DNA from 4 places in the Pelotomaculum schinkii genome. Region 3 is predicted to be linked to each of the others. Evidence: riboswitches for the same ligand, from Rfam matches in the RefSeq annotation. Region 3 holds a riboswitch; each other region holds the start of a gene.
The links. A riboswitch is a leader RNA that binds a small molecule or an ion and turns the genes downstream of it on or off. The one in region 3 is predicted to bind cobalamin.

Region 1 (7,717 bases), on a different contig from region 3:
CTTCCGACAAGGATCCTGCAGTTGTTTCTTAACTGCTGCCTGTAAACAATAGTATAGCACAATAAAATCATATCAAGTAAAAAAAATAACTAATCTGAAAATAAGAGTCCGGCGTACCCCCACATTGACTAGTTTTCATCCGCTGCTGTCTCCGTGTTTTTATTTCAGTATTTTATCTTCTTCCAGGTCGGAGACACCGGCTTCGTCAAAAGAAGCCATCTCCCGCATTATTTTCGTGGCAGCTTCAACCAGGCTCATGGTTAGAGCGGCTCCCGTTCCCTCCCCGAGCCTCATTTGCAGGTGAATCACCGGGCGCAGATCCAACAGGTCCAACATCAGGCGGTGTCCCTGTTCACCGGACAGGTGGGAGGCAATCATGTACTGGCGGGATTTAGGCTGCAGTTTGAAGGCCACCAGGGCGGCCGCGGTGGTTATAAACCCATCAATCAATACCGGCGTCCGCCTGGCAGCGGCCCCCAGGATCACACCGGCCAGACCGGCGATCTCAAGCCCGCCGACTTTTGCCAGAACATCCAGGGCGTCTTCCGGATCCGGCCGGTTTTTTGCGAGCGCCCGGGCTATCGCGGAAATCTTCAGTTTCATAACTTCGTCGTTGACCATGGTCCCGCGGCCGGTCGCCTCTTCAGCTGTATAGCCGCCAAAGGCTGCCAGGATAGCGCTGCTCGGGGTGGTATTGCCGATCCCCATATCGCCTGTAGCGAGGAGGTTGCTTCCTGCGTCAATCTCGGACTGAGCTACCTCTATCCCCACTTCCAGTGCCTGTACTGCCTCGTCCCGTGACATAGCCGGGCCGGCGGCAATATTCCCGGTACCTGCCCTGACCTTACGCTGTACGACACCCTGCAAGGCGACGGGCGTGAGAACACCGACATCGACCACAACCAGCCTGGCAGCAGCGTGCCTTGCCAGAACCCCTATTCCGGCTACACCATTTACCATTGCCTGCATCATCTGAACGGTAACTTCACGGGGCGCTACACTTACACCTTCGTCGACCACTCCGTGGTCCCCCGCCATGACGATAACCGATTTCCCCTGAACGCGGGGTTTGGCTTTGCCGGTAATACCGGCCAGGCGTACTGCTATCTCTTCCAGCACGCCGAGGCTCCCCGGCGGCTTGATTAAGCTGTCCAGCCGTTTCTGCGCCTCTTCCATGGCCTTGCGATCCAGCTCCCCAATTTGCTTGATGGTTTGATAAAGCATTGTTTTTCAACCTCCTAATATAGTTAGAACTTGGAATCGGCTGGGGAAAAAACAAAAATCCACAGCCTCATCAGGCCGTGGATTTTACCATCATCCATCGGATACCCCTGCATAGCAGGGTTCGTGGACACAACAGGCAGGTCTCCTGGCTCACATTCATCACACATCGCACCTTCCCGGCAAACTGCCAGTGGTAAACTAGCGATAGCGCTCGTGTTTACAGTGGCGGGACCGCTCAGGACTTAAACCTGATTCCCTATTCTCCCCAGCGGGCACCTGTTGGTTTAACACAGTAATAATTTTCATAAAGATTCAACTTTAGCCATACATATTCCTGCTGTTTAAAGCAGAAATATTTTCTATTTTTCAACCCACAACTTAAGCACCCGGCTGACCACCACCGCTGTTTCCGCACGGGTTGCCCCGTCCTTGGGCCTGAATAAGCCGCCTTCGCCCTGCAATAAACCGGCGCTGGTAGCTTTGGCCACCGCGGTTCTGGCAAAATCGGGAATTGATCCAGTATCTTTATACTTTAGGTTCTCGTCTGTCTCCTGCAGCGCCAGCGCCCGGTCGATCATAACAGCCATTTCACTTCTGGTAATGCTGGCATCCGGCCTAAAGGTACCGTCCGGGTAACCTGAGACGACCCCGTTGGCAACCGCGGCAGCGACAGCGCTGCTGGCCCAGTCCGGTATGCTGTCCTTAAAGGCCGGTAACTTTTCCACGGCCGGCCACTGCAGGGCTGATGACAGCAGCTTGACAAACTGAGCTCTGGTTACGGCCTGACCGGGTAGAAATGTGCCATCGGGAAAACCGTTGGCCACCCCGCGCGCCGCCAGGTCGTTGATGGCCGCTTCGGCCCAGTGCTTGCCGGTATCCTTGAAGGACGGAAGTCTCCTATGGTCATCCACCAGGACCAGTTGGCCAAACCCCCATACCCGGGCGCTAATTGTTTTCACCTCACCCTGGTCATCCAGCCTGGCAGGCTGCTCTTCCCATTTTTTAGTGGAATCATCCCACATCAGGATGGCCGGACGGCCTGTTATTGTACCGGGTTGATAATCCCAACTCAGCCACCAGGGGGCCATGAGATCAGCTTTCTCCCCAGGCGCCGGGCTTACCGTTATTGCGCCGAGGTTGATGCAGTTCGCCGGTAGCCCGGTAGTCTCAGCGGCATAAGCCAGCCTTATCGTGGCCGGCGCTGATACGCTTGACGCAGGGAACGTAACATGAATCCAGCTATCCAGTCCAGCAGATGATTCCTGCTCCGGAAGAGCCTGCAGTTCTACCCAGGACGGTTTAACAGTAACCGGTATCGATGTGCTCAACCCCTGGAAGGTGGCCTTAATTTCACCTTCAGCAACCTGATCTGTCGCGGTAAAGCTGCCATCCGCAATCTTACCTATTGAACCGCTGATGGTCCATGTGACATCCTGGAATTTTAAATCAAAGGTATCACCATAAATTGTATTCACCTTTGCCGACAGGGGAACCTTCTCCCCAGGCTTAACAGTAATAGCCGACGGTGTTACAGCTAAACTTAATAGAGACTCCGGCCCGACAACCTGCACATTCACCGAACTCTGTACGTTATCCAGCTTGGCCGTGACGGTTACCGTACCACCTTGCTTAGGTATTAAAACATTACCGGTAAAATCACCTGAAGGAGTTGCGGACCATTTTATGTCGGCTGGTTTAATACTTACAGGATTGTAGTATTGATCATACCCTTTGGCGCTAAATGAAGCCTGTGTTCCGGCAAGAGCCAACGACGGCCCGCTTAAAGCCATGCCGTGCAAACTGCCCTGCGGCGCTGTCGAAAAAACGCCTATAGCATCTGCAACCGATCGCAAGGAAGAACCCTGTGGTTGATTGATCAGGCTGGCCTCGAAGTCACCCAGGCTCCGTGCGGCCATGGTGGTGGAACCACCACCGTCCAAATTAACAGCTCTCCAGACCCCGATTGAAATCAAAAATTCAGCCAACTCCTCCTGGCTCATACCCCTGCTGATTATAGTCCCGTCGGCAGCAGCCTTCCTTTCAACCGCCACCAGGTAGAGAGTCTTGCCGTCACTTGATACACCAACCGCCGTCCGGGCGACTTTACCAGAAATATTCTGGGTAAAGTAGGCAGGCAGGTGGCCATCCTCAACCAGCAGTGCCTGTCCGCCCACCGCAGCCAGGAGTTTGTCTCCGTGAGGGGCCACCGAGTAGCTGGCGGCAACTTTTGTACCCACCGGCATATTGTCGGTTATGAATTGGGCTGCCAGGCCATGTCCCTGCAGGACAAAACCATCCTGCGGGATCGTTACGCCCGGTTGGTCGGTTAAGACCTGCTGGACGACTCCGTTCCTGACCACTGCAACTTTTACCCCGGTGAGGCCGGATATTTTACCCCGGCTGGTGGTACCCCACAGCGTTGTGTACATATTAAGGGCATCCACATCAGATGAAAGTCCGTTCATCAAGAGATAACCCGGCTTGTTGATTCCGGCCAGCGGAAAACTTTTACCGGCTTCTGTGACCACCTGGCCGGTGAAGTTGAAAATTTCCAACAGCGGCAGTTTATCTTCGGTAATGCCAAATCCATACATATCATTACGCAGGGCGGGGCTCTCCACCAGTTGCCCGCCTTGATAGGCTAAACCGATGGTCCGGCCGCTTTCCGCCATTTGAAAGAAATCTCCATTGATAGCGGCCACCGCCCCGGTACGCTTGGCCATATCCAGCACTGACTGGTTCTTATTGAGGGTGCCGTCCGATCCGATGATCGTATCAATTTTAACGTAAGGATTGGAGAGATCTGCTTCGAGGACATAAACATTCAGCGGTCCCTCGTTAGTATTCAGGTTGATGCTATGTAAAACAACCCCCTGGGTGATGATTTCCTCAGTGACGTTGTTGCCGTTCACCTGATAGGCGTAAGCCTGAAAGGGCGCAACCAGAGACAATATTATGGATACCAGAACAATATTTTTTATTATTCTTCTAAAACTTTTAATAGACAAAAGAATCCCTCCCATACAACTACCTTGAAAACATTTCGGCCGCTACAATGTGCTCAAATGTAGGTGCGAATTCATTCGCTCAAAAGCCACATTAGGCGCCCAAGTGCGGCGCTGACGCGCCGTTTTGCGATTGAAATGGCGCCTACATCACTTAGTTGATACGTGACGCCGCGATAGCGGCATGATTTTCTAACTAATTAATTACGGTTCACCATATCGTTTGGCGGGGTTGTCACCCGCCGTTAAGCCTGGTCAAACCGGCCTCTCTGGCGGCCTGAACCGCCGCCGAATACTCCTTTCTGCTGATTCTTTTGTTTAATTCGGGATGGTCAAAGGCCTTGTAGGCCGGATAATACTGGTCCATAACATTGACAAAAGTATCCTTGGATATTTCTTCGGCTATAAATTCCATGATTTTTTCAGTACGGGCCAGGTTACCGGGCATGACCAGGTGCCTTACCAGCAGTCCCCGGGTGGCAATCCCCCGTTCATCTATAACCAGGTCACCGACCTGGTCGTGCATTTTTTTTACGGCCTGCCTGGTTACGGTATAGTAGCCTGCCGCGCCTGAATACTTTCGCCCGGCGTCATCATCTGCAAACTTTATATCCGGCATATATATATCAATAATGCCTTCCAGCAGGTCAAGCGTTGCCGGCGTGTCGTAACCACCCGTGTTGTAGACGATCGGAATTGTCAGCCCCAAGTCAACAGCTACAACAAGCGCTTCCAGGAACTGGGGAGCAAAGTGACTCGGCGACACCAGGTTGATGTTGTGGCAGCCACCCTCCTGCAGTTCCAGCATCATTTCGGCAAGTTCCCTGGCAGAAACCTCATCACCATAACCATATTGGCTGATGTCGCAGTTTTGGCAGAAAACACACTTCAAATTGCAGAATGCAAAAAATATCGTTCCCGACCCTCCGGAGCCGACCAGCGGCGCTTCCTCGCCGAAATGAGGGCAAAAGCTGCTTACCGCAGCATACCTGCCCCCTTGGCAGAGGCCCAGTTCCCCCTTGAGGCGGTTGACCCGGCAGTACTGAGCGCACACCGTGCAGTCGCCCAGCATGTCAACGGCATTTTTAGCTCTTTTTCCCAACTCTCCGGTTGTTAATTGCAAATAGGACCCTTGGCTCATAATTATTCCTTTCAAACAAAAGACCCGCGCGGGGTCATTATCCTCAGGCGATTTTATTTAAAAATATATCATCACCGACCAGCCCGTACGCGTTGTGGACACCCCAAGCGGCCAATTGCTCAAGAATAGCCGCGGCCACATTTCTTTGAGTTGGCATGGTTGACCTCCCTGTTTCTCTTTAAGCTTTACAGGTATTATTTCAACAACCCTGCTTATTTACTCAAAGACAAACAGTAAGTTCAACTTTTAAAAGGTCATGAGCCAATCTAAAACTTTAAATCAATGAAAATACACAATGGTGAGACATATGTCTCGTCACCTGCCTCACCTGTCTCAAAAATACTATTCGAAAAGGCTTGACTTGCGGGCTGGGGGTTATCCGGAGCGAGCGGAGCACCTGGGTGCGTTCCTTAGCGCGTGCGTTGCATGCAGAAAAGCTTAAATAGCGCGTAGCTACCGGATGGCTGTCTGTAGATGCGGTCGGTATGACGCTCTTGTTTCACTAATGGAGAATTGCGAAGCGAGCGGAGGATAACCCCCAGACCACTACCCCAGAGACTTTTCGAGAACCAGTTAACAATGACCTTACCTTGCGATTCACCCAAATTTATAATGGCTGCAAAACCAGGTTACAATTAATGCGCACCCACATCTGAATGCATGAGGATTTTTAGGATGTCCTTATCAATATGACGCTGAATTTGGCTGGATGGTTCAGCCGGATGTTGAAAAATGTAGAATTAAACATTAAACCTGAAGTTTATGACGTCCCCGTCCTGCACAATATATTCTTTGCCCTCCAGGTGGAACAGGCCCTTTTCCTTGATCTTGCTCATGCTGCCGGTCTCTCTCAGGTCTGCGTATTTGACAACTTCAGCTTTGATGAAACCCCGCTCAATATCCGAGTGGATTTTACCCGCCGCCCGTTTAGCGTCGGTCCCTTTTTGAATAGTCCAGGCTTTCACCTCATCCTCTCCAACGGTAAAGAAAGAGATCAGCCCAAGGTACTCGTAGGCGGCGCGCGCCAGGCGGTCAATTCCCGACTGTGTTATACCCAGGTCTGCCAAAAACAGCTCTTTGTCCTCGTCGGGCAGCTGGCTGATTTCCATTTCAATTCGCCCGCTTATTTCCAGGACAGGCAGTCCCCTTTCTGCGGCATAGGCGAGAAGCTCACTCTTGAAGGGGTATTTTTGTGCCTTAAACTGCCGTTCATCAATGTTGATTACCAGCAGTAAAGGTTTTTCAGTCAGGAAACTATAATTTTTCAAAACCATCCTTTCATCGGCGGTAAGCTCCAGGTTGCCTATGGGGCGCTCTTCTTCCAGGGCCCCGAGGCATTTTTCCAGCACTTCGAGCTCGATCAGGTTTTCTTTCTTGACCTTTTTACCGCCTTTAATACGTTCAATCCTTCTCTCAACGATCTCCATATCCGCAAACAGGAGTTCCATATGTATGGTCTCGATGTCCCTTAAGGGATTAATCTCATCGTCCACATGCGGCACATCCCGGTTCTCAAAAGCCCGCACCACATGGGCAAGCATGTCCACGTTGCGGATGGCGTTGAGGAACTGGTTGCCCACTCCTTTTCCCTGGCTTGAGCCGCGTACCAGTCCGGGCACATCGCTGAAATGGATTTGAGCATAGGTAGTCTTGCGGGGCTTATACATACTACTAAGTAGATCCACCCTGCTGTCCGGCAACCTGGCCATACCGGTATTGGTTTCTGCTTTGCCGGTTAAAAAATTGGAAGTCTCCGCCCCCGCTCCCGTCAGAAGGTTGAAAATTGTTGTCTTCCCGACCATTGGAAGACCAATCAGACCACAATTTAGATTCATATTCATCACCCAAGTAGTAGTTTATCACCAGCGCCATTGATTTACAAACTGGTTTTATTTTGAATAGCCCGCTCTTGGCTTAATCCCCGTTCAGGGTCTGTTTACATTCTGTAACCCTCGTTAATAGAATAATAAAAAATGAGGAGAAACGGGAACATGGGTTCAAAGATTAAACTCACAAATTCTACCGGTACAAAAATTACCAACGAAGAACTTTGTACCTTGGGTAGTCAACATGCCGTCATCACCTGGGTAACCCCGCAACAACGCGCGGATACCTCCATGTATATTGGAGAAACGCCAAAACACCTTAAAAAACACACTTTTGCCTTGGATTCAGAATTTCACTATTTAGAAATGTATAATCTAAAACCATCCACCCGCTACTGGTACCAGGTGGAAAGCAACGGCGTCAAAGGTTCTCTCAATTCTTTTACAACCTTGCCTGCGCCAAAGGGGAAATACCTGTTCAGCTTTGCTGTTATGAGCGATACCCATATCAACTACGGAGA
Region 2 (7,717 bases), 1.1 Mb from region 3:
CCTTGCCGCAGCCATGGTGGAAACAGGTAGGGTAAAGACTATGTCCGAGGCTTTTGAACTTTATATAGGGCACGGGCGACCGGCTTACGTACCCCGCGCCAGACTCACTCCGGCAGAGGCGATCCATCTGATCCGCGCTTGCGGAGGGGTTGCTGTCCTGGCTCACCCCGGCCTGCTCAGCGATCAAGCGCCGCTAGAAGAGTTGATAGATCAGCTGATAAAAGCAGGAATCGCCGGTCTGGAGGCCCATCATCCGGCGCACGACAGGGAGCTGGCCGGTTATTATGAGCGACTGGCCCTCAGAAAAGGCTTAATTGCCACGGGCGGTTCGGACTACCACGGTCCGGAGCGCTATGCCGAAAGCAGACTGGGTTTGGTTGCTGTGCCTTACGGAGTAATTGAGGCTTTAAAAGCAAAAAGAGCGTGCGCTTCTTAATTTCAGGAGGTAATTATGGACATAGCAAGGAGAATGCAAAGCCTGTCTTCAGGTGTTTTTAACGAGATGGAAATACGCAAAAAAACTGTTGAGGCCAGAGGCGTAGAGGTTATCAACCTTGGAGTGGGTAGTCCCGACCAACCCCCTGCGCCCCACATCGTTGAGGCTCTCCGCAAGGCAGTCAGCGACCCGAAAAATTATTCTTATTCTCTGGGTGGGACACCCCGCCTGCATAAGGCCTTATCTGGTTGGTATAAAAAACGTTTTCATGTAGACCTTGACCCTGACCGCGAGATCCTGGTGCTGATGGGTTCCCAGGATGGCCTCGCTCATTTGGCCATGGCTTATGTTAACCCGGGAGATCTGGCCCTGGTACCCGACCCTGGATACCCAATTTACAGCTTCAGCATTCAGATGGCAGAGGGAAACATTTATCCTCTTCCCCTCCTGGCAAAAAACCGGTTCCTGCCTGATCTTTCCCAAATTCCGGAGGAAATTGCCGCCAAGGCCAAAATGATGTGGCTTAATTACCCCAATAACCCGGTTGCCGTTTCAGCTGATTGGGAATTTTTTGGACAAGTGGTAGAGTTTGCGCGCAAATATGACATCCTCGTCTGCCATGACGTGGCCTACGCCGAACTGGCTTACGACGGGTTTAAACCGATGAGCTTTTTGGAAGTCCCCGGCGCAAAGGAAGTGGGGGTTGAGTTCTACTCACTTTCCAAGACCTACAATATGGCTGGCTGCAGGGTCGGCTTTGCCGTAGGCAATGAAAAGGCCATATCCAATCTGGCCCTGGTCAAATCCAACATTGATTACGGAGTGTTTTTTGCGGTCCAGGAAGCTGCTGTAGCAGCCCTGACCGGTCCACAGGAATGCGTCAAAGAGAATGCGCGTACCTATCAGAGGCGCCGCGATGTGCTTGTTGACGGACTGGCCAAGTTGGGTTGGCAGATTCCCAAGCCCAACGCGTCCATGTTTTTATGGGCGCCAATTCCACGCGGGTATACTTCCTCCAGCCATTTTGCCGCCGACCTGCTGGAAAGAGCCGGCATAATTGTTATTCCCGGTATCGCTTTCGGTGAGATGGGAGAGGGTTACGTCAGGATTGCCCTGGTCAAAGACGAAATCGTGCTGGCTGAGGCAGTACAGAGGATTGGTCAAAATTTTAATTTCCTTTAGCAATCACTTAGTGAGGGAACCTGCTCAAATGTCTATTAGCCTTCAAGCCGGCATATACTAGGATCGAAACACCTGGTGAGGAGATGCCGCCGTGGAAGAAAGGATGGATGTTGATTTCTTAAGGGATAGGGTCCTTGAGCTTGAGGAAAAAGTTGAACAGCTCAGGTTAAGCCGGAGAGTACTCATGAACTTGATTGAAAAAATTGAAAAGGATAAAGCTGGATTTTTATCCCGCCTGGAAAGGGAAAATCGTAAACTTCAACATAACAATTATCGCTATGCCCAACGGTTATTACATAAAAACAGGCAGATAGTGGAGTTGGAGTCAAAACTTCAGGATGGCGCCTCTCAAAATTTTCGCAAATAAATAATCTATCCACAGATATATACACAGGATGGCAATAATTGTTAGTATTAGCATAATACGCCTTGATTAAGGTTTAATCGACAAGCAATAGACCCGGGGGGGTCTTTTTTTTGGTCATATATGGTATAATGCTATATATTACAAATATTATGAATGGCGGCGGTTTTGGTGCGAATAGCCGTGATTGACGGGCAGGGCGGAGGTATAGGCAAACACCTTACTGAAAGACTGCGCCGGGAATTACCTGAAAATATTGAGTTTTTGGCCCTCGGAACCAATGCTCTGGCCACTTCCGTGATGTTGCGGGCAGGCGCCAACGAAGGAGCAACCGGCGAAAATGCCGTGCTCTACAATTCCTTACGGGTTGACATCATTGTCGGGCCAATCAGCATTCTTTTTCCAAATGCCATGCTGGGTGAGTTGACTCCCAAAATGGCGGAAGCCATTGCTTCCAGTCCCGCCCGCAAGGTGCTCCTGCCGCTTAGCCGCTCCGGCATTGATATTGTCGGCTTAAAGGCTGAGCCGTTACCGCACCTGATCGAAGAATTGGTTAAAAAGGTAAAGGATATTATTACATGATAAATAGTTCTTGCTCTGCAGGATAATGGTAGATGATGTGGAATATGAAAAATTAAATTGCCGCAGTCGCCCTTTTGGGTGTAATTGGGGAATCAGGTGCGATACCTGAGCGGTCCCGCCACTGTAACCGGTTACGCGCACAGCGCTTTAATGCCCGGCCAGGCTTATTAAAGGGGAGTAAATGCGGGTAAACGGAAGCCAGGATACCTGCCTGCGGGTAACGACCGAACTTCCTTCGAGGTAAAGGGGACGGCGGGTAAAATTGCTTTACACAAACCCCGTTCCTTTAAGGAGGCGGGGTTTTACTATGGTAAGCCCATTTAAAGTATTGATCGGCTGGTGGATTATGAAAGGTAAACTTATCCTGGTATTGGGAGGAGCCCGCAGCGGTAAAAGCGAGCTGGCTGAGAACATAGCTTCACGGCTTGGGGGGGCTGTTAAATATATTGCCACTGCCACAATACAAGACCCGGAAATGGCTGAAAGGGTCAAACTGCACCAGGGACGAAGGCCTGCGTCCTGGCTCACGTTCGAAGAACCGACAAATATCCTTGGGGTTTTAAAAGATGGAAAGCAGGGCGATGTGTTTCTTCTGGACTGCGCCACCCTTTGGCTTACCAATCTTCTTTTGGCAGAAAACCTGCCACGCTGCGGAGCTGCGACTGCTGAAAAGCAGGAATATATCCTTGGGCAGGCTCAAGCCGCAGCCGAAACGATTCACCAGGGCCACCACCTGATTATCGTTTCAAGCGAAGTCGGGTTGGGCCTGGTTCCGGACTATCCCTTAAGCAGGACGTTCCGGGATCTGGCAGGAAAGGTCAATCAGCTTCTGGCCTCAAAGGCGGACCAGGTCTACTTAACAATAGCCGGGCTTCCTCTGGAGATAAAGTCGCTGGCAGAGCAAAAATGGAGTGATTGATTATGTCGGCCAAAACGATCATGATTCAGGGAACAGCTTCACACGTAGGCAAGAGCGTTCTGGTTGCTGCGCTTTGCCGCATTTTTAAACAGGACGGTTACCGTGTCGCCCCTTTTAAGTCACAGAACATGGCCCTGAATTCCTTTGTCACCAGAGACGGCGGTGAAATGGGGCGGGCTCAGGTGGTGCAGGCCGAAGCTGCGGGTCTGGAGCCTTCTGTTGACATGAACCCGATTCTGCTCAAACCTACCGGACACGCATCGTCCCAGGTGGTGGTCCTGGGCAAGCCGGTGGGCAACCTGTCCGCCATGGGTTACCATACGGATTACGCGCCTAAAGCCCTGGCAATAATCGAAGGAGCTCTGAACCGGCTGCTTGCGGCAAATGACATGGTGGTGATCGAAGGCGCCGGAAGCCCGGCTGAAGTCAATCTTCAGGAGCACGAAATTGTCAACATGCGTATCGCCAGGATGGCGCAAGCCCCGGTTTTGCTCGTAGCCGATATTGATAAAGGGGGAGCCCTGGCCTCAGTAGTAGGCACCCTGGAACTGATAGCTCCCGACGACCGCGCGCGTGTACGCGGAATTATTATCAACAAATTCCGCGGTGATATCAGCCTCTTTCAACCCGCGGTGAAATTTTTGGAAGAGAAAACCGGTAAACCGGTAATCGGGGTGGTCCCTTATTTTCAGGGGTTCAGGGTCCAGGAGGAGGATACCATACCTGAGGATAGAAGCCGTGCCGAACTGGTCGAAGAACAGGGCTGGGTTGATATAGCGGTTGTTAATCTACCGCACATCTCCAATTTCACGGACTTTGACCCGCTGGAGGACGAGCCTGACGTCAGGCTCCGGTACGTAAGCAAGGGAAGCAACCTGGATGAACCGGATTTAATCATCCTGCCGGGCAGCAAGAATACCATCGGCGACCTGGCATTCCTGAACCGTTCCGGATTAGCGGCGCAGATCGTTGAGTTTTACCGTAGGGGAACCCCTGTCATCGGCATCTGCGGGGGGTTTCAGATGCTGGGCAGGGAACTAAATGACCCTCTGCATACCGAGTCTGAAATTCCACGCCTAGACGGGCTTGGGCTCCTGGACACTTCAACTACTTTTGCTCCGGAAAAAATCACCACCCAGGTGGAGGCTGAAGTTGCCGGTTCCGGGCTTTTTCTTTGCGAAACCTCAGACAACAGGATTAACGGTTACGAGATCCATATGGGCAGAACCGAACTGGCTCCGGACGTGAGGCCCGCCTTTACCATACTGGTACGCTCAGGAGAAAAGGTTTTCTTTCCAGACGGAGCCGTAAGCCCGGACGGCCTTGTTTTCGGCACTTATATCCACGGTATCTTTGACAGTGATTCCTTCCGCAGGCGCCTGATTAACACTCTGCGCAGGAGAAAAGGGCTTGAACCCCTGCAGGCCTCCGATACCCTTTTGGTCCACGAACAGAGGGAGAGAGATTTTGACAAGCTGGCAGCTGTTGTCCGGAGCAGTCTGGCTATGGAAAAGATCTATGGCCTGCTTGGCATGGAGGGACCTATCTGCCATGGGTAAATTGAAATGCCTATAAACGCCGGACTTTTTATATTTGCCGCCTACCTGTTGGACCTGGTTTTGGGAGACCCGCATGGTTGGCCCCACCCGGTGGTTTTAATCGGCAAGGTCATCTCCAGCCTGGAAGCTGGGGTGCGGCGTTTTTTCAGGAGTCCCACGGCTCTGCTGGTATGCGGCGCTCTGGTGGCGGTCATAGTTGCCGGGGGCAGCTGGCTGGTAACCGCCTGCCTGGTCAGGTGGTCCTATGCAATAAACTACTGGTTTGGCTCTGTCCTTACCGTTTGGATTATTTACACCACAATCGCAGCCAAAAGTCTGGCCGCGGCAGCCTGTGATGTTTACAACTCTTTACAAAAGGGCAATTTGGCCGAAGCCCGCCGCAAGGTGGGATGGATTGTCGGACGGGACACAGAGCAAATGGATGCCGCTGACGTCACCAGGGCCACGGTTGAAACCGTCGCCGAGAATATTGTTGACGGAATTGTTTCACCCGTTTTTTATGCCCTGCTGGGCGGCGCTCCACTGGCTATGGCTTACCGGGCGATCAATACCCTGGACTCGATGCTGGGCTATAAAAACGAACGTTATATAAATTTTGGCAAAGCCTCCGCCCGCCTTGACGATATAGCCAATTATATCCCGGCAAGAATCACCGGCTTTCTGATCCTGGCAGCTTCCTGGCTGCTCGGGATGAACACCAAAGGAGCAATTTCGTCGATGCTCAGAGACTCTTCCAGTCACCCCAGCCCCAACAGCGGTATCCCCGAGGCTGCCGTTGCCGGCTCACTGGAGATAAGATTGGGCGGACTGAATTACTACCAGGGCAGCCCTTCTTTCAGGGCCTACATGGGGGAGGATTTGGCTCCTCTCAAACCGTTTCATATTCTGCAAACCGTCAAGATTATGTACGTAACAGCAACTTTAACAGCAGGTCTGGGCCTTGCGGGCTGGTACCTGCTGACATAGGAGCGACCTCATGTCAAGCATACCCAGGCTGCTGATTGCCGGCACCCATAGCGGGGTAGGGAAAACCACCTTATCCACAGCTATCATGGCCTCGCTAAATAAGCGTGGTTTAAACGTACAACCCTTTAAAGTGGGTCCCGACTATATTGACCCTGGATATCATAACGCTGTCACCGGCCGTGTGTGCCGCAACCTGGACTGGTGGATGCTGGGTGAAGAAACGTTGCGGGAACTTTTCATTCGCTCAGCGGCAGACGCCGATATATCCATTATCGAGGGAGTGATGGGACTATATGACGGGATCGGCGCGACTGCTAACAGCAGTTCCGCCCATGTGGCCAAAATCCTTGAGACCCCGGTAATTTTGGTCCTTGACGCCCGTTCCATGGCGCGCAGCGCCGCCGCGGTTGTTTTGGGCTATCAACAGATGGACCCCGCTGTCAACATCCGTGGCGTCATCCTTAACCGCGTATCCAGCCTGAGGCACTACCGGATATTAAAAGAAGCAATCGAGTCTAACTGTCGGATCCCTGTTGTCGGCTATGTTTACCGTCAACCGGATATTCAGCTCCCGGAAAGACACCTGGGGCTTTTGCCAACCACGGAAAAATCAAGATTGCCGGAACACTTGACAGCAATGCAGCAAGCTGTGGAGGAAGGGATCGATTTTGCACATCTAATCGCCCTGGCGGGGGAAACAGTAAACTTGCCGAAACCTGGCAGGCGTGTTTTCCCGGATATGCCTGGAGAGCGCCGGGTAAGGCTGGGTCTGGTGCAGGATCGGGGTTTTAATTTTTATTACCAGGACGCCCTTGACCTGCTCACAGCATTTGGCGCTGAACTGGCGCCGTGCAGTCCACTGAGCGGGCAAGGACTGCCTGCCGACCTGCATGGCCTCTATATAGGGGGAGGCTTCCCGGAAATGTTTCTTGAAGAACTGTCCCGCAACACCCTCTTCCAGAAAGACCTGAAAGCCGCGGTCACCTCCGGCATGCCCGTATATGCTGAGTGCGGCGGCTTAATGTACCTGACCACATCCATTGTGGACTTTAACAACCGCAAGTACCCCGCGGCAGGCCTTATTGACGGCTGCTGCAGGATGGGGCAAAAGCGGGCAGGTCTTGGTTACGTCACCGCTAAAGCCCTGGATGACAACATCATATGCAGCCGGGGCGTTTCTTTGCGCGGCCATGAGTTTCACTATTCGACGTTGGAGCTTGGACGGGAATATCAAAGAGCCTACCGGCTGGCCAAATGGGGAGAGCAAACTGCCTGGCAGGACGGAGTAATAACTGCGAATATTCTGGCATCCTACGTTCATCTGCATTTTGCCGGCTGTCCAGATACGGCCAGAAGACTGATCGAGAGCTGTGAAAAATATAAGAACTCCTGGTAGTTAAATAAGGATCATTGTTAACTAGATCTCGAAAAGCCTTTGGGGTAGTGGTCTTGGGGTTATCCTCCGCTCTCTTTGCAATTCTACATTTGTGAAACAAGAGCGTCATACCGACCGCATATACAGACAGCCACCCGGTAGTTACGCGCTATTCAAGATTTAATGCAAGCCACGCACGCGCTAAGGAACGCACCCAGGTGCTCCGCTCGCTCCGGATAACCCCAAGCCCGCAAGTCGAGCCTTTTCGAGCAACATTCTTGAGACAAGTGAGGCAGATGACGTGACATATGTCTCCCCATTGTCACTTCCCAGT
Region 3 (7,717 bases):
GGCCAGGATGCCGAATACCAGAGCGACTGCCGCCTCCCAGGTACCGAACCCGGCAGGTTTAAAGATTGGCGCCACAAAGCTGCCAATCCAGCCCAGGATGCTATCCTGGCTGGCGTATTCTACACCAACGGGCAAGTTGGACAGTGCCCAGACCAGTACCACTACTGCGAAAATAATCGTCCCGGCCTTACGGATAAAGGAACTGCCCTTCTCCCACATGTGGATGAAGGTGCTTTTAAGGGTGGGTACGCGGTATGGGGGTAATTCCATGACGAAGTGGGAGGTTTCCCCTTTAAACAGGAACCGCTTGAACAGCATCCCCATCAGGATAGCCAGCGCCAGCCCCAGAAGGTAAAGCGAGAAGATTACCAATCCCTGGTTTGCGGTGAAAAAGGCGCCGGCAAACAAGATATAGACAGGCAGCCGCGCCGTGCAGGACATCAGCGGCGTGATCAAGATGGTGATCAACCGGTCTCTTTTATTCTCTAATGTTCTGGTGGCCATGACAGCCGGGACGTTGCACCCGAAGCCGATCAAAAGCGGAATAAAGGACTTGCCGTGTAAGCCGAGGGCGTGCATAAGCCGGTCCATGATAAACGCCGCGCGGGCCATGTACCCGCTGTCTTCCAAAAGTGAGATAGCAAAAAACAACAGAAATATATTAGGAATAAAGACCAGGACAGAGCCTACGCCGCCAATAATGCCGTCAACTATCAGTGACATCAGAAGCCCGGGCATGCCTGCGCTCTCCAGCCAGGCTCCGGTCACTCCGCCAAACCACTCAAAGAAGGTTTCAATCCAGCCGATAAAGGGGTCGCCGACTGTAAAGGTGAACTGGAATATGGCCCACATGGCGAATAAGAAGATCGGAATTCCCAGGTAGCGGTTGGTGACAATACGGTCGATCTTGTCGGATCTGGAAAGCCGTTCTTCGGTCGTCTGCCGCCGCGTCATGACCTCTTTGGCCAGGCCGCCGATAAAGCCGTAGCGTTTGTCGGCGAGCAGGGATTCAATGTCCTCTCCCAGAAGTCCCTCCAGGCGTTTGACGGCTTCGGCGCGCCGGGCCAGCAGACGCTCCAGGCCGGGATACTTCGCCAGGCTTTTCAGGACGCCTTGATCACCCTCAAGCACCTTCACCGCCAGCCACCGGGGCGCAAAATTTTCCACCAACTGCCGGTTTGACAAGATATCTTGTTCCAGGGCGGCCAGTTCAGTTTCCACTTCTTTACCATAGTTGATTTGAACAACTCGCGGGTTTTTATTGCCGGCCGCTTGTAAAGCCTGTGCCACCAGCTCTTTCGTCCCCTGGCCGCGGGTGCCTACCGTCCGGATCGCCGGTACGCCTAATAGCTCGGAGAACCTGGCCGCATTAATGTCTATCTGCTTTGCTTTCAGTTCGTCAGACATGTTCAGGGCGATTACCAGATTGGAGCCCATCTCCAGAAGCTGTGTGGTCAGATAAAGGTTGCGTTCGAGGTTGGTAGCGTCAATGATATTGATGACCACGTCAGGTTTTTCAAATAGAATATAATCGCGGGCAACCGCTTCGTCTTCCGAGTAAGCTCCAAGGCTGTATGTCCCGGGCAGGTCCACCACCCGGATCACCTTTCCTTCAGAAACAAGTTGTCCTTCCTTTTTTTCAACCGTTACGCCGGGCCAGTTGCCCACATGCTGATGCGCTCCTGTCAAGCTGTTGAAGATTGTGGTCTTGCCGGAGTTGGGGTTGCCAGCCAGGGCCACCACGATCTGTTTTTCATTTTTTATGGCTTGCGCCGCTTCCATATGGAAACCACCTCCTGATAGTTAGTCGAGACTAACACTTTTTTGAAAAAAATTATGCTTTACTGGCTTCTTCTACGAAAATCTTCAAAGCCATACCCCGGCCGATAGCCAGGCGCCCATCCCCGACAGAAATAATCAGCGGGCCGCCCATATCGTTTTTGATAATGCTTAACCTGGTCCCGCGGACAATACCCATTTCCGACAATCGCTGGGCTAAATTCCTGCCGCTGCCGAGTTCCCTGACGACGGCGTCCCTGCCTACCTGGAGAAATCCAAGGGGTAAAACGCTGCCACCCATGGCTACACCACCTCCACAAAGATAGTAGCGGCTTCTTCTTTTCTGAGGCTCAGATGATAGCCTCTCACCAATACCTCAATAGGATCTCCTAGAGGGGCCACGCCCTTCACGAAGATTTCTGCCCCCGGTGTAACACCCATTTCCAGGATCCGGCGGTGAACAGGCCCTTTCGCCGTAGTGCGCAGCACTTTACCCTTTTCTCCGGTTTGCAGCTCGCTGAGAGCCCTGGTATTAACCGATCTCAATATTTTTGCCTCCCTTCCTTCATCCCCTATCGGGTTTTTCATGGCGCCCGCCCCGGAGGAGATGCCAGCGCCAGCGGCTCCTTCCGGTTTACCGGTTGTCTCCAGAAATTCCATAAACTTTTCCAGGGTTTGCTGGCTGACCACATGTTCCATCAGGCAGGCGTCCTTTTCGGCAATGTTAGGATCGACACCCAGCACTTCAACGAGAAATCTTCTCAATGTTCGGTGCCGGTGGCGTACTTTAATCGCCAACTCTCTTCCTGCGCAGGTTAATTCAACCGGTCCGTATCTTTCCTGAGCTACCAGCCCCAGGTCTTTCAGGCTGCTGATAGTCTGGGATACACTTGCTTTGGCGATGCTCAACATGTTGGCTATATCAGTAATCCTGGCCAAACCGTCGTCTTTTTCGGACAGGTTCAGTATTGCTTCCAGGTAGTCCTGCATAGACGAAGATATGGCAAAGGTCCCGGTCATGACGACACCTCCTTGAATAAATGGCAGAGAAAGGTTAAGCAAGCCTAACTCTCAGATTAAAAATAAAGGATAATGATAATCATTATCAATATCCTATTCTAAAGATAAACTTTTATTTGCCTCTTTGTCAAGAATAATTTTTGAGAATGCCGGCGTCGGACACGCGGAAGTGGATCTTGCTACAAAAGGAAGTTGGGGCGACGGCGAATGGATAAGGAAGCGGGAGGGAAGAATGAAGAAAACAGGTGTCAAGCGTGTTGCTGCAGGATTAACCTTGCAAGAAACTCCTGGTGAGCTAGGAATGACCGCCGCCGGGAAAGGGCTTCTTGATGAAAAAAGGCTGCAACGGGGGATGTCTTTATTGGACAAAGAGCTTAAGCTGCAGTTTATAGAAGCCTTAAACAGGATGGAAGGAAAAGAGTATATAGCTGCTTTCATTGCCTTTGGAGCTGCCCCAACGGTAATGGGCAAAAAACCTTCTTCTCTTATCGCCTTTAATAGTAAAGTTAAAGGTCATATGTTTTTATGGCAGCGGTATGGCAGGGAGGTATGTGAAGAACTCAAACTGCAATACCTCGTGCTTAAAGAAGGGGACGGGAATGTGCTGGTGCTCTTTTACAAGAGCGCAATGCTAGAGTTGTTTGTTAATAACGAGCGTAGTCTGCAATTCTTAAGAAGAATGGGTTATGGGGAAGCAGTGACCCTGGAGCAGAAGCTCCATATGTTAAAGAAAAGGTTTAAGGAGATATGCCCTCATGAGGTAGGCATATTTCTGGGCATTCCCGTGGAGGATGTCGAAGGATTTATCAAGCATAACGGTAAAGAGTGCCTCACCAGCAGGGATTGGAAGGTGTATAAGAATCCCAGGCGCGCCGAGATTCTTTTCAGAGTTTATGACGCGGCAAGGAGCAGTGTTGCCAGGGCTGTCGTGGGGAATGCTAAGAATTGGGAATATTGTAGCGGCAACGAAGGTTGCGCGGAATCAGAAAGCTTGATACCGCATTCCTATAATTGAAACTATAGACAGAATAATGAAAATAAAGTATAATGCAAATATTAATGAAACCAACTGATTGCTAAACAAAATATGAACGGGGAACCAGGTGAGAATCCTGGACGGTCCGGCCACTGTATGTCGGGTAGTAACTTCCACTAGCCACTGGATATTTGTCGTCCGGGAAGGCGGAAGCGTCGATGACCCATGAGTCAGGAAACCTGTCTTTTAAATTAAGCGCTTTCCAGGGAAAGGCGCGTGATTTGATTGTCATAATTTTGACATCAAAGTCCCGGTTTTTCTATTGGAAAAGCCGGGATTTTTATTTTGCTCCAAATTGATTTAAAGGGGGTATTTATATGGTTTTAACTGGTTTGGAAAAAGGATATGTGCAGGTTTATACCGGCAACAGCAAGGGTAAAACGACGGCTGCCCTGGGTCTGGCTTTCCGTGCCATGGGCCGCGGGTTAAAAACGTATATTGGCCAGTTTATGAAAGGTCAAAAGTACTCCGAGTTAAAATCGGCGGAGATGTGCAAGCCTTATATAACTATTGAGCAATACGGCAAGGACACATTTATTCACGTGCAAAATCCACCTCTGGAAGAGGACGTTAAAATGGCCCGGGAAGGGCTTGAAAAAGCGAAAAAAGCAATGAATTCAGGTGCATACGATATAATCGTATTCGATGAAATAAATACCGCTCATTTCTTTAACCTCATTACAATTGAAGAAATGCTCGAAATTATCAACTCCAAACCTGATCAGGTTGAAGTAATATTTACCGGCAGGTATGCTCCGCAGGAAATTATTGAAGCTGCGGACCTGGTAACGGAAATGCTGGAAATAAAGCATTATTACACCAAGGATGTCCCTGCCCGTGATGGTATTGAACGGTAACACGCTTTGGCGATAAATCTTTAGAGTGCTCTTGAAACAGGTTTATAAATTCAAAGGCATATGAAAAAGCACAATAACAAATAAGACAGATAATAATTGGTATTGACATAATAATTGATTAGTGTTTAAATGTGGATAATTTAAGAAATTTGTCCAGGTTCCTCCGCATAGCGGGGGTGAAAAGGGAACCGGGTGAAAATCCCGGACGGTCTGGCCACTGTAAGTGGGGAGCGACTCCCAAAATGCCACTGGATTTATAATCCGGGAAGGCGGGAGGCATGCTGTGATCCACAAGTCAGGAGACCTGCCTGGTCAATAGCGCCGCCTTCCGTGGAAAGGACAGGGCTTTAGCTGTGTTTATTAAGGTATGTACCTTGAAAAACCCGGCCTCTTAACGGATGAGGCCGGGTTTTTCATGTTGATATCTCCTTCTTTCGTTTTACCTGTTCAGTGATGAATAGGTATCCTTTTTAAAATAATTAGCAACTACATATAGAGCCTTCAAACCCATACTTTTACACACCTTGATGCAGCATTATCATGGATATTGACATTATTCAGGAAGTTTAGGAGGTGAAACTAATAGGTGACGAAATCGAACCCAAGAAAACACTGGAATGGACCCTGGCACATGGCAGATCAGCTTGATACAAAATAAACTTAAGGGAGGTTGGAAGATTTGTATACAAGGGGTAACAAAATGTTTAAAAAGCCAAGCTTGTGGCTTACTGTGTTGATGACCATAATGCTGTTAATACCCGTGGTCAGCGCTAATGCGGCAGGGGGGGCGGGTTCGCCGGCAAATTGCGCCGTGCAGTTTCTCTACAACGACTACACGACAAACGGGATAAACAACTCCGACGCCGGAGTGGGTTCTTATGCCCTTTTTGTGTTAACCCAGGCAGATGTTGATGTCAGTACCTGGGAATATAATGGTGAGAATCTTAAAGATGCGGTAATAAGCGCAATATCCGGGGACATAACAAACGCCGCAGACCCGTCCAAAGCTTCCGCCAAGCTCCTGGCTCAGGATCTGGCGGCTGCAAAAGCGTTGGGACGAGATGATTTGGCTGACCAATTAGTGCAGATTTTGCAAAACAGGCAGAGCAGCGCCGGTTTTGACAGCAACCTGTACAGCGATATCCCGGCCTATGATCTTTTAGGCAGGGTGGATTCTGTTGGTGAAATAAATATAGACTACGCTAAGGACTGTATTTTAGGGTCACAGAATACAACAGCCGGTGACCAGAACTATGGAAGTTTTGGCGGTACATTTGGCGGAATTTTTTATCCCGACTTTATGACCACGGCTGAAGCAGTGCGTGCACTGAATTATTTAGACCCGGGCAAAAGTGACAGTCAAACACAAAACGCCATCAATGACGGGTGCAGCTGGATGAAGAATCAGCAACAAGCTGACGGAAGCTTCAATGTTGGAGGTTGGGACGATCCGGTTATAGACACCTCGGAAGTGATTGTGACCTTAAAGGTAAGGGGGCTGGATCCTGCCTCATGGGAAAGCAGTGGGGGGAAAACTCCCGTTGACTATATGATGAATAACGCCCTTAACGATGACGGGAGCTTTGGCACGTCAAAGAACGGCATGGATGCCATCTGGGCCCTTAGCGCTTATAACTTATTGGATACCCAGTTTTATCTTGACCCTTCCAGCGCGACCCTGAAGGTAGGCGATACAAAGCAGTTGGAAGCGGTCTGGCAGAATACTTACGGGACAGCTGATGTAACGCAGTACGCGCAGTGGTCTGTCGCCGACAGCAGCATTGCTGGTGTCGACAGCAGCGGCCTGGTCACCGCTTTAAAAGCCGGGCAGACCGTAGTGAATGCTGTTTACGGTGGACTTACGGCTTCAGCTGATTTGACCGTAAATTCTTCGGGTGGGAATAGTGGGACAGAAAAGACCGTGGGCCTGGCCGTTGTGGGTGTAAATGGTGAGCTTTTATACGGCCCTTCTGATGTCGCCGTGGCTGAGACAAATAAATGGGGTCTCACGGCCTTGGGTGCTCTGGACGCCTCCGGCATTTCCTACCAGACTTCTTCATGGTCTTACGGCTATCTGGTAAATTCAATCGGTGGACAGGCAAACAGCGGTATGGCCGGCTGGATGTATGTCGTTAACGGTTCAAGCCCAAGTGTCGGCGCTGATAAATACAATATTAAGAATAATGACAAGATCATCTTTTATTACAGCAAAAGCATGAATCAGCAGCCTCCCAAATGGGATGAGCTTGGAAAACAGACTTCTTCCGGGGGTTCCGGTGACCAATCCACCAACCTGCCTGCCCCGGTGAGCGATACCGTCTTAAACACCGCTATCCAAAAGGCCTACGCTGCCGGCTTGGTTGCCTTACAGGCGGATGATACTCAAACTTCACTGGCCCTGTCAAAGGACCAGTTGACCAAAATAATAAACACAGATAAACCGCTGGCCGTTACCGTCCAGGGAGTGCAGTTCGTTTTATCCACAGACAGCCTCAAAGTACCTGAGTTAACGTCTGCAAGTACAGTACAGCTGCAGCTGACAGCGCAGAAATTAAGCAGTAAGGACGCGCAAAGTCTAATGGAGTCCTTTGGGGTCAAATTTAGACTGGCCGGCGATATTTATGAGCTAAACGTTCTGGCCGTTAATGAGGACGGCACGCAGCAAAAAATTGAACAATTTCCTGGATGCACGGTGCTGCTGCCAGTACCAGAAGATTTACGGGAGACAGCGGCTGATGGCAAGTTAATGGCCTACCGGTACAATGAAGACAGCAAAATGTGGGAAGAAGTGGGCGGCACATACGATCCTGACAGCAATACCATCACCTTTAAAACCGAACACTTCAGCAAGTACGCCTTGATGGAATCAATTTCCCCACTTGAGGTGAAGAGCTTCAAAGATATAGCCGGACATTGGGCGCAGAAGGAGATTGAATTCATGGCCGCAAAAGGGTATGTGGCCGGTGTAGGCGACAATGAATTTGCGCCGGAGGTCACGGTCACACGGGCCGAATTTGCTGCTATC
Region 4 (7,717 bases), on a different contig from region 3:
CCATAGCACGGCCTTGAGACCGGCCATCACGCATTCTCCCTTTCCCCTGTTAATTTAACAAAAACGTCTTCCAGCGTGGCCTGACGGATTGAGAAAGAGTCCCGCAGTTGCTCCGCAAACTTAAGAGCCTCTTGCTGGTTTGGAAAAAGGCGCAGTTCAGTATGTTCATTTTTAAACTGCTCTACCACTACATGTCCTGCCAACTGCTTTAGTTCCCCGGGCGTGCCGTCCATGATCAGCCTGCCTTTTTTCAAAAGGCCGATCCGGCTGCACAGGTTTTCCGCTTCCTCAAGATAGTGCGTGGTAAGCATTATGGTTATACCCCTGACATTCAAGCTTTTCACTAAATCCCATACTTTGCGCCTGATAAAAACATCCAACCCGACGGTCGGCTCATCCAGGAAGAGGACCTTCGGGTTGTGCATCAACGCCCGCGCAATTAAAACCTTCCGTTTCATCCCGCCGGAGAGGGTATTGACCAGCGCGTCCGCCTTTTCTTCGAGACCTGTAAAGTCCAGCAACTCTTCCACCCTGCGCTTGGTCTCCTGCCGTGTCATATCGTAGAGCATGGCGTGCAGGCGCAGGTTTTCCACCACAGTGAGCTCAGGCTCCAGGTTGAGGTGTTGAGGTACCACACCTATCTCGTTCTTGAAACGTGTGTTATTGCGGCTGACCGGATACCCGCATACCTGGATTTTGCCTCCGGCCGGCATGGTTAAGGCGGTAAGCATCCGGATGGTTGTTGTTTTGCCGGCCCCATTGGGGCCCAGCAGCCCAAAAAATTCACCCTGTTTGACGTGCAGGCTAAGCCCCTGGACAGATGCTGTTTGCCGGTAATATTTTGTAACATTTTCCAGGATAATCATTGTGACCGGCCGTTTGAGCGCTTTTTTGCCAATATGGTAGACAGGTAATTGGGCATTTTGCATTCCCGGCCTTCCAGGGTATAGGTAATTTCCTCGTCCTCAAAACCGCACCTGCTGATCATAACCGTTTCCCCGTCAAAACCATGTTTTTTCAGCTGACCGGCCACCTGCTCGTAATTCTTGTAAACTTTCATGAGGACCAGGTTATCTGAATATGACAGGGCGGTCGCTATTTTGTCCTCTTCCAGGATGGCCGGAACGATGCTGAGAATATCATTGCCTTCAGCCAGCGGAAAATTTAAACGGCTGGCTGCCGCACAAAAGGAGGTAATACCGGGCACTGTCTCAATAGTAATCCCGTTGCCCTCGAGCAGCCTGTATATGTAGATATAGGTGCTGTATAGCATCGGGTCACCCAGGGTGAGGAAAGCGACATTTTTCCCTTCCTGCAATAAATCCAGGATGACGGTTTTATTCTGCTCCCAGGCCTCTGTCAGGAAACTACGGTCAAATACCATGGGGAAAGCCAGCTCAAGGATCCTGGTGTCATCCCGAATATAGTTTCCGGCTATGGAGAGAGCGATGCTGCCCTCCTTTTTCTCCGTACGGGGCGCAATGATGACATCCACATTCTGCAATAACTTTATCGCCTTCAGGGTAAGCAAGTCCGGATCCCCCGGCCCTACGCCTATACCGTAAAACACGCCTTTCATGGTAACCTCCACCCTTTTAACATTCTTTATCACTTGCCGTTGCCCAGTTCTTTGAAAACATCGGGATATAAAATACTCCCGACCTCAACGATACCTTCCAACAACCTCATGGTAGGCCTGGACATGATTTCCTCATTCAACACATATACCTGTCGTTCCTGGACAGCTTTTATAATCCGGAAACCGGGGCGGTTGTAGACGTCCTGTTCCCTGACCCGGTTCATTTCACCGTTTTGCACGATGTAGACATCAATATCATTGCTCCTGGTCAGCAGCCGCTCCTGACCGTAAGCCGCAATGGTACTCCCCTCCCTGACCGCCCTGGCGTCCGCGGCAATATTTACGGCTCCCGCCCGCTCCAGTACAAAGGCAGCGTTTGAATCTGACGTGCAGGTCTTTAGGTCGTCCTGGTTGGTTTCAAAAAAAACTCTCTTTCGTTCTTCCGGCGAAATTTGCTCGACTACTTCCTCGATTTCCTGCAGCTTCTTGTTAAAGCCATCCACAAGGTCCCCGGCTTCCTTCTCCTTTCCGGTTAGCTTGCCAAGTTTCTGAAGATACGTAAAGAATTGCTCGATGTTCTCCGGGTACAGGGTCACAACTGGTATACCCGCGGCTTCCAGTTTGGTGATAAAATCGGGATTGGCGTTTGATATAAAGGGCCTGCTTAAGACCAGATCCGGCCTGGCGGCAATAACCTTTTCAGGGTCTCCCCGGAAGCTGAACCCTGGTTTTGTCAGCGCTTCAGGCGGGTAGGTCTCATTACCGGAAACACCTACGATCTCCTCGCTCAAGCCCAGGGCGAAGAGGTTCTCCGTGTGGGCCGGGTACAGCGATACAATGCGCCTGGCCGTTTCTTTAAGCCTGATTTCTTTGCCGAGGTCGTCGACTACGACAATCCCGCCGGATTCCTCTGTTGGTTTGGATGAGCCGCATCCGGCCAGCATGCCAAAAAGCAGCAAGAAGATAAACAAAATTATAAGCTTTCTACGATGCAAAAACATTTGCTTTTCCTCCTTTTAGGCCAGTTCCGGCAAAAGCGACAGGTTATATACACCATTGCAGGTGTTTTTCTGTATTTGCACCTTGATTTTGAAAACCTTGCTTATAACTTCTTCGTTAAAAACCTGCTCTGCCGGACCGCTGCAGACCACCTTGCCCCTTTCCAGGTAGACCAGTTCATCACAAAATATACCGGCAAGGCTCAGGTCGTGCATCGCGGCAATTACAGTCAAGCCTTGCTCTACATTCATTCTTTTCACCAGGCTCATCAACTCGATCTTGTGGCAAATATCCAAATTGGAAGTGGCTTCGTCGAGAAAAAGCACTTCCGGCGTCTGGGCCAGCGCTCGCGCCAGAATCACCCGCTGTCGTTCACCGCCGCTCAAGTTGGTGATGGGCTTTTCAGCATGTTCCATAATCCCGCATACCTCCATACACCGGTACACTACCTCCAGGTCGGCGCCGGTAGACCTGGCAAAGCGGTTCAGGTGCGGCTTGCGTCCCATCATGACGATTTCCGTTACGGAAAAGGGGAAATTTATATAATAATCCTGTGGCACTACCGCAAAACTCCGGGCAATTTCCCTGCGGCTATAGCCGCTCAGGTCCCGGTCCTGCCAGAGAACGCGGCCGGAGGTAGGTTTCATGGCGCCGCTGAGCACACTGATTAAAGTCGTTTTGCCGCTGCCGTTGGGCCCGAGGAGCCCGTAAAAACCACCATGCCTGATTTCCATACTGACTTCCTGCAGTGCCGCTTGGATTCCGTAATCCATTGTTACCCGGTCGGTGTAGAGCAGGGCAGTTGCTTTCATGGCTGCCTCCTAGTAAATCTGCTTTTTGGCTTTAAGCTTGAAAATATAACAGAAAAAAGGTCCGCCCAGCAGGGCTGTAAGGACACCTACCGGGATCTCCGTGGCCAGAAGGCTTCTGGCAATGGTATCGGCGCCACAAAGGAGCAGGGCTCCGCCCAAGGCCGAAGCCGGGAGCAGGATGCGGTGGTCGGAACCCACCAGCATGCGCATCAGGTGGGGCACAATCAGACCCACAAAGCCGATGACTCCGGAGACAGAAACGCAGACCGCCGTCATCATTGACGAGGCCACGAGCAGGATCGTGGTCACCTGGCCGTCATTGACGCCCAACTGCCTGGCCTGTTTTGTGCCCAGGCTGAGTACGTTGAGGTCGTCAGCAAAATAGCAGCAAACAGCAATGCCAACCAGGACCGCGGGCAGGCACAGGTAAACATGATGCCAGCTCCGCGAGGCAAAGCTTCCCATCAGCCAGAAAACGATTGAGCCCACTCCTTCCCCGGCCAGGCTCTTTACAAAGCTGATGGCCGCAGAAAGAATGGCGCTGACGATAACACCGGAGAGAATCAGGTTGGTCACAGCCAAAACCCCGTCAGCCAAAGCCAGACCGTACACTACAGCCAAAGCAAGCAGTGCGCCGGCCAAAGCCAATAATGATATGGAAAGGCTTGCCAGGTCACCAGGCAGATAGATCCCGAAGAAGATGGCCAACGTGGCCCCAAAAGCAGCTCCGGTAGAAACACCAAGGGTATAAGGATCGGCCAGCGGGTTCATCAGAAGCCCCTGAAAAACGGCGCCGGCGGCGCCCAGGCCGGCCCCTACCAGAACGGCTACAATGATCCGCGGCAGCCTGATATCCATGAGTACTGCCTGGTGTACATCATCCAGCGCTCCGGATGTGGCGCTGCCGGCGCTAAATGATGTGAATATAATCCGCGCTATCTCCGCAGGCGGAATCTTGACCACGCCCTGACCGGTAAAATAAAGGCAGGCGGCCACCAGCAGGACGGCCAGTAAAACTATCACCCAAAGCCTTTGGCGCTCTTTTTTTTTGAATTTCAGTACAAACTCCTGCTGCATTGAGACCTGCCCGTCGCATTGATATCTTGATAATGACATATCCGGTTAATTGAGCAGTCAAGGTTTCATTTAAGAAAGCTCGAGGAATCATGATCTATTAAAAAATTGACTATTGTTTGAAAAGTGATCCCGGCAGGCTGCGCCTGCCGGCCCCTTGCGCGGGGAAACCATACGAAAAGGAGGAGATATAACATGGAAAAGCCCGGCTTATAGCAAAAGCCGGGCTGTCCAAAAAAGGCTTAAAACCTTCTCATAGATCCCTTTAATGCGCCTTCCTTTCCGAGGCAGGAGGCACGTGACTTTTGCCCAGGCAGGTCTACTGACTTGTGTTTCGCTGCCGGCTCCACCTTCCCAGGCCTTGACCCAGTGGTATTTGGAGCGGCTCCACACTTACAGTGGCCGGACCGTCCGGGACTTGCACCCGGTTCCCTTTTCATCCCCGTAAAAATGGGGACACCTGCAACAACTTATTTTGTTGAAATTATACTAACATTGTTTTCGATGTTTGTCCATATATTATTTATTCTGCCTGATGCAACCTGCCTTGATATTTTCTTCCTGGCTGCAGAATTAAAATATTTGGATGCAATAGGTCTGCGCAAAGTCAACGCGCCTTACTGCAGCAGGTTATTTTCGCGCTCCGTCGGGTCGTATAACAAGCCCGGCGACTGCAGCCTGTTTTCATAAACGGCGTCATTTTCCTTATAAACCGCAGGGTCATAGGACTGGCGCAGAATCTCTTCAAGCTCGGCAATCAGAGGCAGGCGGGGATTGCTTGTTGTACACTGGTCTTCGAAAGCTTTTTCGGCCAACTGTGGAAGCTTGGCCATAAACTGCTGCCGGTCAACACCCAGTTCACTGAATGTCGCCGGGACACCCAGGCTTTTGTTCAGGGTCCGCACCGCATTGACCAGGCTGCGCACACCCTCTTCGGGAGTTGCCGCGGGAAGGCCGAGGTAGGCGGCTATCTGACGGTATTTTTCAGTGGCAACAAAGTGTCTGTATTTCGGAAATGAAACAAATTTCGTGGGCAACGCAGCATTGTACTCAATTACATACGGGAGCAAAATAGCATTCGCCCGGCCGTGCGGGATATCAAATTCCCCCCCCACCTTGTGGGCCAGGCTGTGGTTGATGCCCAAAAAGGCGTTGGTAAAGGCCATGCCCGCTATGGTTGAGGCATAGTGCATGTTTTCCCTGGCCAAACTTTCGCCCTCCTGCCAGGACCGCGGCAGGTAGCGGAAAACCAGGTCGATGGCCTTTAAGGCCAGGGAATCGCTAAATTCTGAAGCCATCACCGACACATAAGACTCAATTGCGTGAGACAAAACGTCCAGACCAGAGTCGGCAGCCAGAGAGCTGGGTAACGATTCCACGAAATCCGGGTCGACAATGGCCACGTCCGGCGTTAATTCGTAGTCCGTCAGGGGGTACTTGATATCTTTGCCCCGGTCCGTAATCACGGCGAAGGCAGTCACTTCCGAGCCGCTGCCGCTGGTCGTAGGTATCGCCACCAGCCTGGCCTTACGCCCTAATTTGGGGAACTTATAGGTCCGCTTGCGTATGTCGAGGAACTTAAGCTTTAAAAATTCAAATTCAACCTCCGGGTGCTCATAAAACAACCACATCCCCTTGGCCGCGTCAATGGCGGAGCCCCCGCCCAGAGCAATGATCGTGTCGGGCTGGAAACGCTTCATGATATCGCGGCCTTTCAGCACCAGTTCCAGCGAAGGGTTGGGCTCAACCTCGCTGAACACCTCCACCTGGGGCCGTTCTGTTCTCTTTTCCAGGTGGTACCTGATCTTGTCGAGGTAGCCGAGCTGTACCAGCGGCGGATCGGTTACGATAAAGGCCCGCCTGATTTCCGGCATTTTGGAGAGATACTGAACCGAGCCCCGTTCAAAGTAAATTCTCTCCGGCACCTTAAACCACTGCATGTTGACCCGCCTTTGAGCCACCCTTTTAATGTTGATCAGGTTAACCGCGCTGACGTTGGCGGTAGTGGAGTTTCTTCCGTAGGAACCACAGCCCAGTGTCAGGGAGGGTGTGTTGGTATTGTATATATCACCTATGGCTCCATGCGAGGAAGGTGAATTGACAATAATCCTGCCCACCGGTATCCTGCTCGAAAATTCTTCAATGATACCGTCATCAGACGAGTGAATCACGGCTGAATGGCCCATCCCGCCGAATTCCACCATTTGCCGGCAGCGTTCAATACCCTGCCGGACCCCATCTACAATATAATAGGCCAGGATGGGGCTGAGCTTTTCCCGCGACAGAGGGTACTCCGGCCCCACCCCGTCCAGCGGCACAACCAGTATTTTAGTTGCATCAGGTACGCTAAAACCGGCCATTCCGGCAATTGTCGCAGCCTTCTTGCCGACCACCTCCGGGCTCATCGAGCAGGTTTCGCCACAGGTGGCCAAACTTTCCAAGCTTTTCGCCTCCTCAGGAGAAACAAAATAACAGCCGTTCTCAACCAGGAGACCTTTCACCTCTGACGCCACCTCGCGGTCGACGATTACCCCCTGTTCAGAAGCGCAGATCATCCCGTTGTCAAAAGTTTTACTTAAGATCAGGTCTGTGACGGCCCTTTTTACGTCGGCGGTTTTTTCTATGTAACAGGGCACGTTGCCCGGCCCCACTCCGAGGGCCGGCTTGCCGCTGCTGTAAGCGGACTGGACCATTCCCGCTCCTCCCGTGGCCAGGATCAACGCCACCCCCGGGTGAGACATCAGCATCCTGGTGGCGTTAAGCGAGGGGCGTTCAATCCAGCTGACGCAGTCAACCGGAGCCCCGGCGGCCACTGCAGCCTCCAGCACGGTTTTCGCGGCAGCCACGCTGCTTTTCTGTGCCCCGGGATGAAAGCCGAAAACAATCGGGTTTCTGGTTTTAATTGAAATCAGGGACTTAAACAGCACGGTAGAGGTGGGGTTGGTTACCGGTGTAACGCCCGCAATCACTCCTACCGGTTCGGCTATCTCATAATAGCCCTCTTCCTCATTCTCATGAATCACGCCCACAGTCCGGTGAGCTTTAATATCGTGATAAACGTATTCCGTCGCGAAGATGTTCTTGGTGATCTTGTCCTCGTATACTCCCCGGCCGGTCTCCTCCAGCGCCAGCTTGGCCAGTTCCATATGCCGGTCCAAACCCGCCAGGGCCATGGCCTTCACAATCCGGTCCACGTCCTCCTGGCTCAACTCCATCATCCGCCGCAAGGCTTCCTGCGCCTTTTCGATCAGGG

Region 1: another riboswitch for cobalamin. It lies ahead of cobT (nicotinate-nucleotide--dimethylbenzimidazole phosphoribosyltransferase); the one in region 3 lies ahead of Psch_RS06830 (cob(I)yrinic acid a,c-diamide adenosyltransferase).
Region 2: another riboswitch for cobalamin. It lies ahead of cobU (bifunctional adenosylcobinamide kinase/adenosylcobinamide-phosphate guanylyltransferase); the one in region 3 lies ahead of Psch_RS06830 (cob(I)yrinic acid a,c-diamide adenosyltransferase).
Region 4: another riboswitch for cobalamin. It lies ahead of Psch_RS11325 (FecCD family ABC transporter permease); the one in region 3 lies ahead of Psch_RS06830 (cob(I)yrinic acid a,c-diamide adenosyltransferase).

The regions. Positions count from the first base shown of each region.
Region 1 covers NZ_QFGA01000002.1:36,877-44,593, forward strand. The annotation lists gene cobT (nicotinate-nucleotide--dimethylbenzimidazole phosphoribosyltransferase) at 160-1,224, opposite strand; cobalamin riboswitch at 1,343-1,519, opposite strand; gene Psch_RS11165 (S-layer homology domain-containing protein) at 1,584-4,232, opposite strand; gene Psch_RS11170 (radical SAM protein) at 4,465-5,370, opposite strand; gene ychF (redox-regulated ATPase YchF) at 6,111-7,211, opposite strand; gene Psch_RS11180 (purple acid phosphatase family protein) at 7,362-7,717, shown strand, end outside.
Region 2 covers NZ_QFGA01000001.1:323,255-330,971, forward strand. The annotation lists gene Psch_RS01640 (PHP domain-containing protein) at 1-436, shown strand, start outside; gene Psch_RS01645 (LL-diaminopimelate aminotransferase) at 452-1,618, shown strand; gene Psch_RS01650 (translation initiation factor 2) at 1,722-1,985, shown strand; gene Psch_RS01655 (DUF3842 family protein) at 2,154-2,564, shown strand; cobalamin riboswitch at 2,612-2,793, shown strand; gene cobU (bifunctional adenosylcobinamide kinase/adenosylcobinamide-phosphate guanylyltransferase) at 2,872-3,483, shown strand; gene Psch_RS01665 (cobyric acid synthase) at 3,486-5,042, shown strand; gene cbiB (adenosylcobinamide-phosphate synthase CbiB) at 5,049-6,008, shown strand; gene Psch_RS01675 (cobyrinic acid a,c-diamide synthase CobB) at 6,019-7,404, shown strand.
Region 3 covers NZ_QFGA01000001.1:1,445,418-1,453,134, reverse strand. The annotation lists gene feoB (ferrous iron transport protein B) at 1-1,782, opposite strand, end outside; gene Psch_RS06845 (FeoA family protein) at 1,835-2,080, opposite strand; gene Psch_RS21100 (FeoA family protein) at 2,083-2,367, opposite strand; partial or broken gene Psch_RS21095 (metal-dependent transcriptional regulator) at 2,434-2,769, opposite strand; gene Psch_RS06835 (DUF3793 family protein) at 3,032-3,814, shown strand; cobalamin riboswitch at 3,853-4,036, shown strand; gene Psch_RS06830 (cob(I)yrinic acid a,c-diamide adenosyltransferase) at 4,153-4,692, shown strand; cobalamin riboswitch at 4,831-5,018, shown strand; gene Psch_RS06825 (S-layer homology domain-containing protein) at 5,393-7,717, shown strand, end outside.
Region 4 covers NZ_QFGA01000002.1:69,297-77,013, forward strand. The annotation lists gene Psch_RS11300 (ABC transporter permease) at 1-27, opposite strand, end outside; gene Psch_RS11305 (ABC transporter ATP-binding protein) at 27-929, opposite strand; gene cobI (precorrin-2 C(20)-methyltransferase) at 863-1,579, opposite strand; gene Psch_RS11315 (ABC transporter substrate-binding protein) at 1,609-2,580, opposite strand; gene Psch_RS11320 (ABC transporter ATP-binding protein) at 2,596-3,390, opposite strand; gene Psch_RS11325 (FecCD family ABC transporter permease) at 3,400-4,467, opposite strand; cobalamin riboswitch at 4,760-4,943, opposite strand; gene adhE (bifunctional acetaldehyde-CoA/alcohol dehydrogenase) at 5,082-7,717, opposite strand, start outside.